DNA from 4 places in the Janthinobacterium sp. SUN026 genome. Region 4 is predicted to be linked to each of the others. Evidence: predicted binding sites of a transcription regulator. Region 4 holds the regulator's gene; each other region holds the start of a gene.

Region 1 (2,203 bases), on a different contig from region 4:
GCCAGCACGTGATTATTGCTAAGAATCATCAGGCGGCTGTTGCGCGGTGCGCTGCGCCCCACGGCCAGGCAGCCGATGGTGCCGGCCGTGATGCGAAAATGCCCGACCGACACGCCGCCCGGCGCGGGGCGCAGGCGGAAACGGTGGGGCTGCGCATCGATCACGCCCGTGACGACGATGTTGACGGGCACCTTGTCGCTGGCCACGGCGCGCACGCCCATGGCCCCCACGATGGCGGCCTTGGCGCGGTCGACGGAAGTGGGCTCGGCCACGTACAGGGTCAGGGCCGGCAAGCCCGGCTCGCCGGACGAGCTGTCGCTGGCGCCCTCGCCCAGGCCGATGGACACGCCCTGGATATTGCCGCTGTCGCTGAAGGCGTCGGCCGCGCGCGCGCCGCCCGCTTGCGCGATGCTTTGCCGCATGCCGTCCTCGATGCTGCGCTTGATTTCCAGCAATTCCATGCTGACGCCGCTCAGCGCGTCGGGCACATCCGCGACGGACGCGCTCTCGATTGTATTGTCGTCTTCGCCCGGGACGGAAAATTGGCCGACGGCCTCTTCATCGTCCGCGCTCTGTCCCCTGCCGCTGCTGCCGGGCGGGGCGCTGAAACCATTTTCGTTGCCTATCATCGTGTTCTCCTCGTGGGTCGCCGCAAGCTTCCAGTGTGGACGGGCTGCGCGGGCCGGTATTGATCTGGATTGAACCGCGCGGATGCCTGGCCGCCCTGCCCCATTGGGGGACAGCAAGTGCAAAAATAGTTCCCTCGTCAAGGTTGAGCGGGATCAGGCGTGCGGGCAGAGGCGCCGCCGTATACTTGGCCGACAGGCTGGAACCGGGCCTGCTCCACGGCAGCAACGCCAGCAACAGCAAGGATGAGGAAACAATGACGAGCCCTGCAATAACGAGCCCTGGTATGACACGCCAATCCGACGACGCCCCTGCGGTAGCGGCCTCAGCCGGCGCCAATACAGCCGCCGACAATACGACGGACGCCGGTGGCGCGGCCCAGCATGCGGGTTTCGTGCACGGCATGGCGGCCTGGGCGGAAAAACACCGCATCACGCCCTGGCGCGGCAGTTTTGCCGACTTCCTCGAGCAAATCCTGCCCGGCCGCGCCGCCCTGCTGACGCGCAGCGCGCACCAGTACCTGTGGGACATGATGCGCTGGAATGGCCAGACCGACGGCAACGGGCGCTTCCGCTGCCGCCTGTTCGACGACGAGCTGTTCGGCATCGACGAGGCGATCGACCGGGTCGCCGCCTACTTCAAGGCGGCCGCCGCCGGCTCCGAAGTGGGCCGCCGCATGTTGCTGTTGCTGGGCCCGCCATCGGGCGGCAAGTCGACCATGGTGATCTTGCTCAAGCGGGGCCTGGAAGAATACAGCCACAGCAGCGAAGGCGCGCTGTACGGCATCGCCGGCTGTCCCGTGCACGAATCGCCGCTGCACCTGGTGCCGCACAGCATGCGCGCCGACTTTCGCGCCAGCTATGATGCCGAGCTGCAGGGCGAACTGTGCCCACATTGCCGCGCCCGCCTGGAAGAGCAGTATGCGGGCGACTTCCTGCGCATGCCCGTCGAGCGCATCCATTTGTCCGAGGCGGGCCGCTGCGGCATCGGCACGTATGCGCCGCACGATCCCACGACGGCCGACCTGGCCGACCTGGTCGGTTCCGTCGACCTGTCGAAAGTGGCGCAATACGGCGACGAAGGCGATCCGCGCGCCTGGTCGTGGTCCGGCGCCGTGTACGCGGCCAGCCGCGGCATGCTGGAAATGATCGAAATCCTCAAGGTCAAGCGGGAATTCCTCTACTTGCTGCTGACCTTGACGCAGGAAAAGAATGTCAAGGTGTCGCGCTTCCCCCTGATCTACCTCGATGAAACCATTCTCGCGCACACGAATCTGGCCGAATTCCGCAAATTCCTGCAAGAGAGCGAAAACGAGGCGCTGCTCGACCGCATGGTCATCGTGCAAGTGCCCTATACGCTCAATTACCGCGAGGAAGCGCGCATCTACCGCAAGCTGATCCTCGCGGCCGCGCCCGCCTTCCGCGACGTGCACCTCGATCCGCACCTGCTGCATGCGGCGGCCGTGTTTGCCATCCTCAGCCGCATGCCCGAGGGCGAGGACAAGGAGGCCGAGCTGGTCAAGAAACTGCGCATCTACGCGAACGAAGATGTCGACGACTTGCAGCCGGCCGACCTG
Region 2 (2,203 bases), on a different contig from region 4:
GCGCCTGCGTGCCCACGGCCACGCCCGTGGCCCGTTCGGCGATCGCGTGCGAGGCGTCTGCAAAGCCGTTCGCCGCCGACACCACGTTGCCGATCACGCCGCGCAAGTCGATGATCATCTTGCTGATGCCGCCGGCCAGCAGGTCGATCGGCTCGTCTCCCTCGGGCACGATATTGCAGGTCAGGTCGCCTTGCGCCGCGCGCGCCACCGACTCGAGCAAGGCATTGACCTTGCGGCTGTCGTTGGCGGCCTTGGACTGGATGCTGTTTTCCAGGTTCACCTGTTCGCTGATGTCGATGGCGAACTTGACCACCTTATACGGCTTGCCGTTCAGGTCCAGGATGGGGTTGTAGGTGGCCTGTATCCACACCACCTTGCCATGGTTGCCCAGGCGCTTGTAGCGGCCCGCGTCGAATTCGCCGCGGTTGAGCTTTTGCCAGAATTTCTTGTACTCGGCGCTGCTCGCATACTCGGGCTCGCAAAACATGCGGTGGTGCTCGCCCTTGATATCGCTCAAGTCATAGTCCATGACGGCGAGGAAATTGTCGTTCGCATCCAGCACATTGCCCTGCATGTCGAATTCGATCACGGCCTGCGCCTTGCCGATGGCGCTGACCTTGCCTTCGTACTCGGCGTTGCGCTTTTTCAGGGCCGTGACGTCGCTGGCGAACTTGACCACCTTGAAGGGCCGGCCTTCCGTATCGAAAATGGGGTTGTACGAGGCGTTGAGCCAGATTTCGCGGCCGTCCTTGGTGAGGCGCTTGTATTCGCCCGCGTCGAACTGGCCTTGCCCCAGCTTGTGCCAGAACTGCGCATAGTCGTCGCTGTTGGCGTAGTCGGGCAGGCAAAACATGCGGTGATGCTTGCCCTTGATCTCGTCGAGCGTGTAGCCGACGGACTTGAGGAAATTGTCGTTGGCGTCGAGGATGGTGCCGTCGAGCCGGAATTCGATCACGGCCTGGGCCTTGCTGATGGCGTCGATCTTGCCTTCGTAATCGGCGTTGCGGCGCTTGGTGGCCGTGATGTCGGTGGCAAACTTGATGACTTTATACGGTTTGCCGTCCGCGTCGAGGATGGGGTTGTAGGATGCGTTGATCCACACTTCGCGCCCATCCTTGGCGCGGCGCTTGTATTCGCCATGGTCGAACTCGCCACGTCCCAGCTTGGCCCAGAAGTTGCTGTATTCATCCGTCTTGACATACTCGGGGTCGCAGAAGATGGCATGGTGCTTGCCTTGTACTTCCGCCAGGGTATAGCCGACGACGCGCAGGAAATTGTCGTTCGCATGCAGGATGGTGCCGTCGAGTTCGAATTCGATCACGGCCTGGACACGGTTCAATGCAGTATTTATCGCTTGTAAGTCCAGATCCTGGGAGTGGCTGACATGGCTGGCTGCGTCCATAGTATTTCCTTCGGGGTGAGAAGAGGAATGGGAACGATAATGCCGCTGCTATTACTTTTACTGCTATCCATAAAAGGCAGCAATGTTATTGCCGCGGTCGACATCTGGTGATAATCGGTGAGAATGTGCGCGCAGAACGGCCGCCAGTGTTTTTCCTGCGGTATGCCTTATTGTAGATAAATTGTAGAGTATTGATTTGTATCAACAATTTTATTATTCCCCAGCATCTGGCGAAAAACAAGGGGCGGGAATAAATAATGTAAAAACTGTCGTAATTGGCCCATGTCGGCATATAACAAACGCATTTCCTTGCATAATAAAACGGCGTTATTATTATTGTGCTTTTATTATTTAAATGAATATCCAAGTGATAGCTTCTACTGGACCTTGCTGCATGCAGCAGAATCTTTCCGCAAATGATGTTGTACCATGGCGTACCATGCTGGCGCCGGCGCGCGCACGACAAAAATAATACGAGCGTTCTTTTATGCGGTATAGTGCAGCTTCATCCCTTGCAACCACCTCATCGCCAAGCAAAAACCTATAGACCAACAAGGAAGAGACATGAGTGCTGAATATCAAGTGAACGGCGCCGTTGCCGTCATTACCCTGGCCAACCCGCCCGTCAACGGCCTGGGCCTGGCGACGCGCACGGCCGCCGTGGCCGGCATCCGCCAGGCGCTGGCGGACGACGCCGTCAAAGCCATCGTCATCACGGGCGCCGGCAAGGCTTTTTCGGGCGGCGCCGATATCAAGGAATTCAATTCGCCCAAGGCGCTCACGGAACCAACGCTGCACACC
Region 3 (2,203 bases), on a different contig from region 4:
CTGAGCGGTTTTGAAGCGGGCGCCGTCGATTACATCACCAAGCCGCTCAGCCCCGCCATCGTGCGCGCCCGCGTGCGCACGCACCTGTCGCTGGTACGCATCGATGAATTGAAGGAAACGCGGCTGCAGATCGTCCAGCGCCTGGGCCTGGCGGCCGAATACAAGGACAATGAAACAGGCTTGCACGTGATCCGCATGAGCCATTACGCGCGCCTGCTGGGCGTGGCCGCCGGCATGGACGAGGCCGCCGCGGACGACCTGCTGCACGCGGCGCCCATGCACGACGTGGGCAAGATCGGCATCCCCGACCGCATCCTGCAAAAGCCGGGCAAGCTCGACGCGGACGAATGGACCATCATGCAGACGCACGCGCGCATCGGCGGCGACATCATCGGCGAACATGCGGAAGGCGGCATGCTGGCGCTGGCGCGCGCCATCGCCGTGTCGCACCATGAAAAATGGGATGGCAGCGGTTACCCGAACGGCTTGGCGGGTGAAGCGATCCCGCTGGCGGGGCGCATCGTCGCCGTGGCCGACGTGTTCGACGCGCTGACCTCGGTGCGCCCGTACAAGCGCGCATGGTCGGTGTCGGACGCCGTGGGCTATCTGCAGGCGCAACAAGGCAGCCATTTCGATGCGCGGCTGGTCGACCTGTTTGTCGGGGAACTGCCCGCCATCGACGCCATCCGGCTGCGCTGGGCAGAGAAAGCGGAACACCACGCGCCCGCTTGAAGAGTGAACTCCCGCCACGGCCAGCGTTGTTGCGTCACACAAGCAAGTGCCGGACAGATGGCGCCGGCGCCGATGCAGACCACTGGAGGGGCCAGGAGTTCAATGCCATTATGGCTGGCGCTGGGGCGGGCATTTTGATGCACATCAAACAGCTTGCAAATTCCTGGCTGCGCACTTGCAGATGGCCCTGACCTCTCTTTTTTTGACTTACATCAAGCCCAGCATAAGAAAAGCCCCGGCCAGCACGGCAATGCTGGACTTGCCCGTGTTGCCGTTCTAGCCTTGTTGCCATCCTGACTACCGAGTGACAACATGGCTTACAAATCCATCCTCGTCCACGCCGACCTGTCGCGCCATGCGCCGCAGCGCATCGCCATCGCGGCGCGGCTGGCGCACGCGCACCAGGCGCACCTGATCGGCGCCGCCATGACGGGCATGTCGCGCTTTACCCTGGAAAACAACCGCGGCATGCGCGGCGGCGCCGTGGCGGCGCAGATTTCAGCCTTGCACGGGCAAGCGGAACAGGCGCTCGACCAGTTCGAGACGCTGGCGCGCCAGGCCGGCGCCGCCTCGCTCGAGCGCCGCCTGATCGAAGACGACGAGGATGGCGGCATGGCCGTCAGCGCCCGCTACAGCGATCTGACGGTGCTGAGCCAGCACGACGACAGCGAAGCCTTGCCCGGCGCCATGAGCGACCTGGTGCCCTACGTGATGCTGAACGCGGCCCGTCCCGTGCTGATCGTGCCGCGCAGCGGCCAGTTCGCACAAGTGGACAACACGGTGGTGGTGGCCTGGGATGGCAGCATGGAAGCGACGCGCGCCATCGGCCACGCCTTGCCCCTCTTGCGCGCGGCGCGCCTGGTGGTGCTGGCCCTGCTGCATCCGCCGGTCGGCCACGCGCAGCCGGCGCGCCATCCAGGCGCCGACATCGCCGCCTACCTGAGCCGCCATGGCGTGCCCGTCGAAGTGCGCCCGGCCGTCGCCACGGGCGACATCGGCGCGGCGCTGCTGGCCATGGCCGCCGAAGTGCATGCGGACTTGCTGGTGATGGGCGGCTACGGCCACGCGCGCTTCCGCGAAATCCTGCTGGGCGGCGTGACGGAAACCGTGCTGCGCCAGATGACCTTGCCGGTGCTGATGGCGCACTGACACCAAGCGCGCTCCATGTCGTTGCACAATGGGTATACTTGCCTGTTTATCCATATCAAAGCAATGTACATGAACCAACAACTCCTCAATTGGGGCAATAGCCTGGTGCCGTTCGGCGGCGAACTGCTGTGGTCCGCCCTGCCGTGGATGCTGCTGTGCAGCGCGGCCGGCTTCGTGCTGGCGCTCGGCATCTGCTACCAGCTGGCCAGAAAATGCCTGCTGGTGCGCCGTCCCCGCGCCTGGCATGTGGCCGCCAAGCTCAGCTATGTGCTGATCCTGCTCGCGCTGCCGCTCCTCGGTGCCGGATTTGGCGCCGTGCACA
Region 4 (2,203 bases):
TTCGCCATCTTCCTTCAGCAGCTGGGTCGTCGTCAGGTTGGCGTTCGGCTTGCGCGGTTGCAGCAAGCGGCTGGTATCGGGGTGCAGCACGTAGCGCGGCACGGCGCCGCGCGTGAGGATGAAGTAATAGCCGTTCTTGCCGATCTTTTCCGAGCGCAGGCGGCCCAGCAGGTTGTCCTTGTACAGGCGCAGCACGCCGATCACCACGCCGGCCACCTGGCCATCGGCGGCCAGCACGGGCGCCACCATCTGCACGATGGGCATGCCGCTCGACTTGCCCAGCATCGGTTCGGTGATCATGGGCTGGCGCGTGCGCAGGACGGTCTGGAAATACTCGCGCTCGGCGACGTTGATGCCGGCGCGCCCCGCTACTTCCGGCATGTCGGCCACGACGGCGCCATGCGCGTCGAGCACCAGCACGTCATCGAACAGCACCAGCATCGAGCGGCGCGAATAGTATTCGCGCAATTGGGCGGGCCGGGCGATCAATTCCGGCGGTTGCTGCCTGGCCGTCAGGGTGACGATCTGCAGCAGCATGCCCAGCTTGTCGTCGAGCTCGGCGGCGGTGCGGGTGATCAGGGACGATTGCTGGCTCAGCAGGACTCGGGTGAAGTCGTCGCGCATGTGCTGCACCTGGATCATGGTGACCAGCGCGATCATGGCGATCGAGGTCAGGCTGGTGGCCAGCGCGACTTTTGCTTTAATGCCGAGAGGCTTCATGATTTCCTTTTCAGTACCGGGCGGCACAGGCGGCAGATAATGCTGTCAGGAATTTTCCTATCAATACCCCAGCTTGGCAAGCGCCACCGCGCAAATTGCCCGCCCCATACGGGCTTTTGACGATGTTGCCATATAATTAAAGGCTGGACGTCGTTTATTCGCCGAATTTACGGTGAAATTGGCATACGGCAACCCTGTATGCGGCTGTATGCAGTAAACTTGTTGTTGCATTTTCTAAAAGGTACCGACATGACTGAAGCGCTACTCACTCCAACCTTGCCCACCGTGAACGTGGAGGCGTTGCGTGCGCGATGCTCGACCTGCAGCATGCATCAATTGTGCCTGCCGATGGGCCTCGATGTGGGCGACATGGACAGGCTGGATCAGATCATCGGCCGCCGCCGCAAGATTGTGCGCGGCGCCTCGCTGTTCCGCATCGGCGACTCGTTCCAGAACCTGTATGCGATCCGCCTGGGGCATTTCAAGACGTACCAGATCAATCCGGGCGGCGAAGAGCAGGTGACGGGCTTCCAGATGGCGGGCGAACTGCTGGGCATGGACGCCATCAGCGCCGACCGCCACCACTGTAATGCGGTGGCGCTGGAAGACAGCGAAGTGTGTGAAATCCCGTTTTCCAGCCTGGAACAATTGCTGGGCAATATGCCGACCCTGCTGCGCCATTTCCACCGCATGATGAGCCAGGAAATCACGCGCGAGCAAAGCGTCATGCTGTTGCTGGGCAATATGCAGGCGACGCAGCGCTTTGCCGCCTTCATCGTCAACCTGGCGTCGCGCTATGAAGCGCGCGGCTATTCGGGCAGCAATTTCCAGCTGCGCATGTCGCGCGAGGAAATCGGCAACTACCTGGGCCTGACCATCGAGAGCGTCAGCCGCCTGCTGTCGAAGTTCAAGAAGGAAGGCTGGCTGCGCGTCTCCAACCGGGAAATTGAAATCCTGCAGCCGGCGAAATTGAAGGCGATTACGGCCGGCACGGACACCTGCAAGTAACAGCACCGTCAAAACCTGCTGCACGTCGCGCTTTGCGGCCTGCGATGCTCGCTGTGCTATAGCACAGCTGCGCTTCTCAACCACAAATCACTGCCGCTCGCTACGGTTTTCCCGGCGCTGTACGTTATAGCTCTTCATCCGCATGCAGCGCGATGCTGCGCTGCAGGGGCCAGGTCCAGATGCCGGACAGGCGCCACTCGCGTTTGTCGTTTTCCACCAGCACTTGCCAGCGGCTGCGCTCGAGCATCGGCAGCGCCACGGAAAAATTGCCGGCCGCGTCGGGCTGCACCAGCACCTTGATATCCTTTTCCGGCAGGGTCGCATGCGCCAGGTGCAGCTGCAAAGGCGCCTGATAGGCCTTGCCGAAGCTGTGCACGGAACCGGTCAGGCGCGCTTGCGCCACGTCATACGACAGGCGCGTATCCATCGCCAGGTCGCTGGCGATCGTGTCGCGCTTCAAATCCTGGTTGATCGC

The links. The regulator FNR, encoded in region 4, switches genes on or off when oxygen is low (the NO sensors DNR and NnrR bind a similar motif). The targets are predictions, from matches to a motif close to TTGATNNNNATCAA.
Region 1: a site for FNR is predicted at 689-702, ahead of OX459_RS11065 (serine protein kinase). Genes of this name have one in related genera too.
Region 2: a site for FNR is predicted at 1,594-1,607, ahead of OX459_RS10045 (PAS domain-containing methyl-accepting chemotaxis protein). Genes of this name have one in related genera too.
Region 3: a site for FNR is predicted at 867-880, ahead of OX459_RS00830 (universal stress protein). Genes of this name have one in related genera too.

The regions. Positions count from the first base shown of each region.
Region 1 is NZ_JAPQNU010000002.1:280,089-282,291, forward strand. It holds gene OX459_RS11060 (hypothetical protein) at 1-629, opposite strand, end outside; gene OX459_RS11065 (serine protein kinase) at 914-2,203, shown strand, end outside.
Region 2 is NZ_JAPQNU010000002.1:66,048-68,250, forward strand. It holds gene OX459_RS10045 (PAS domain-containing methyl-accepting chemotaxis protein) at 1-1,339, opposite strand, end outside; gene OX459_RS10050 (3-hydroxyacyl-CoA dehydrogenase NAD-binding domain-containing protein) at 1,967-2,203, shown strand, end outside.
Region 3 is NZ_JAPQNU010000001.1:163,971-166,173, reverse strand. It holds gene OX459_RS00835 (HD domain-containing phosphohydrolase) at 1-732, shown strand, start outside; gene OX459_RS00830 (universal stress protein) at 1,045-1,881, shown strand; gene OX459_RS00825 (hypothetical protein) at 1,951-2,203, shown strand, end outside.
Region 4 is NZ_JAPQNU010000003.1:733,057-735,259, forward strand. It holds gene OX459_RS18040 (response regulator) at 1-720, opposite strand, end outside; gene fnr (fumarate/nitrate reduction transcriptional regulator Fnr) at 970-1,728, shown strand; gene OX459_RS18050 (FixH family protein) at 1,853-2,203, opposite strand, start outside.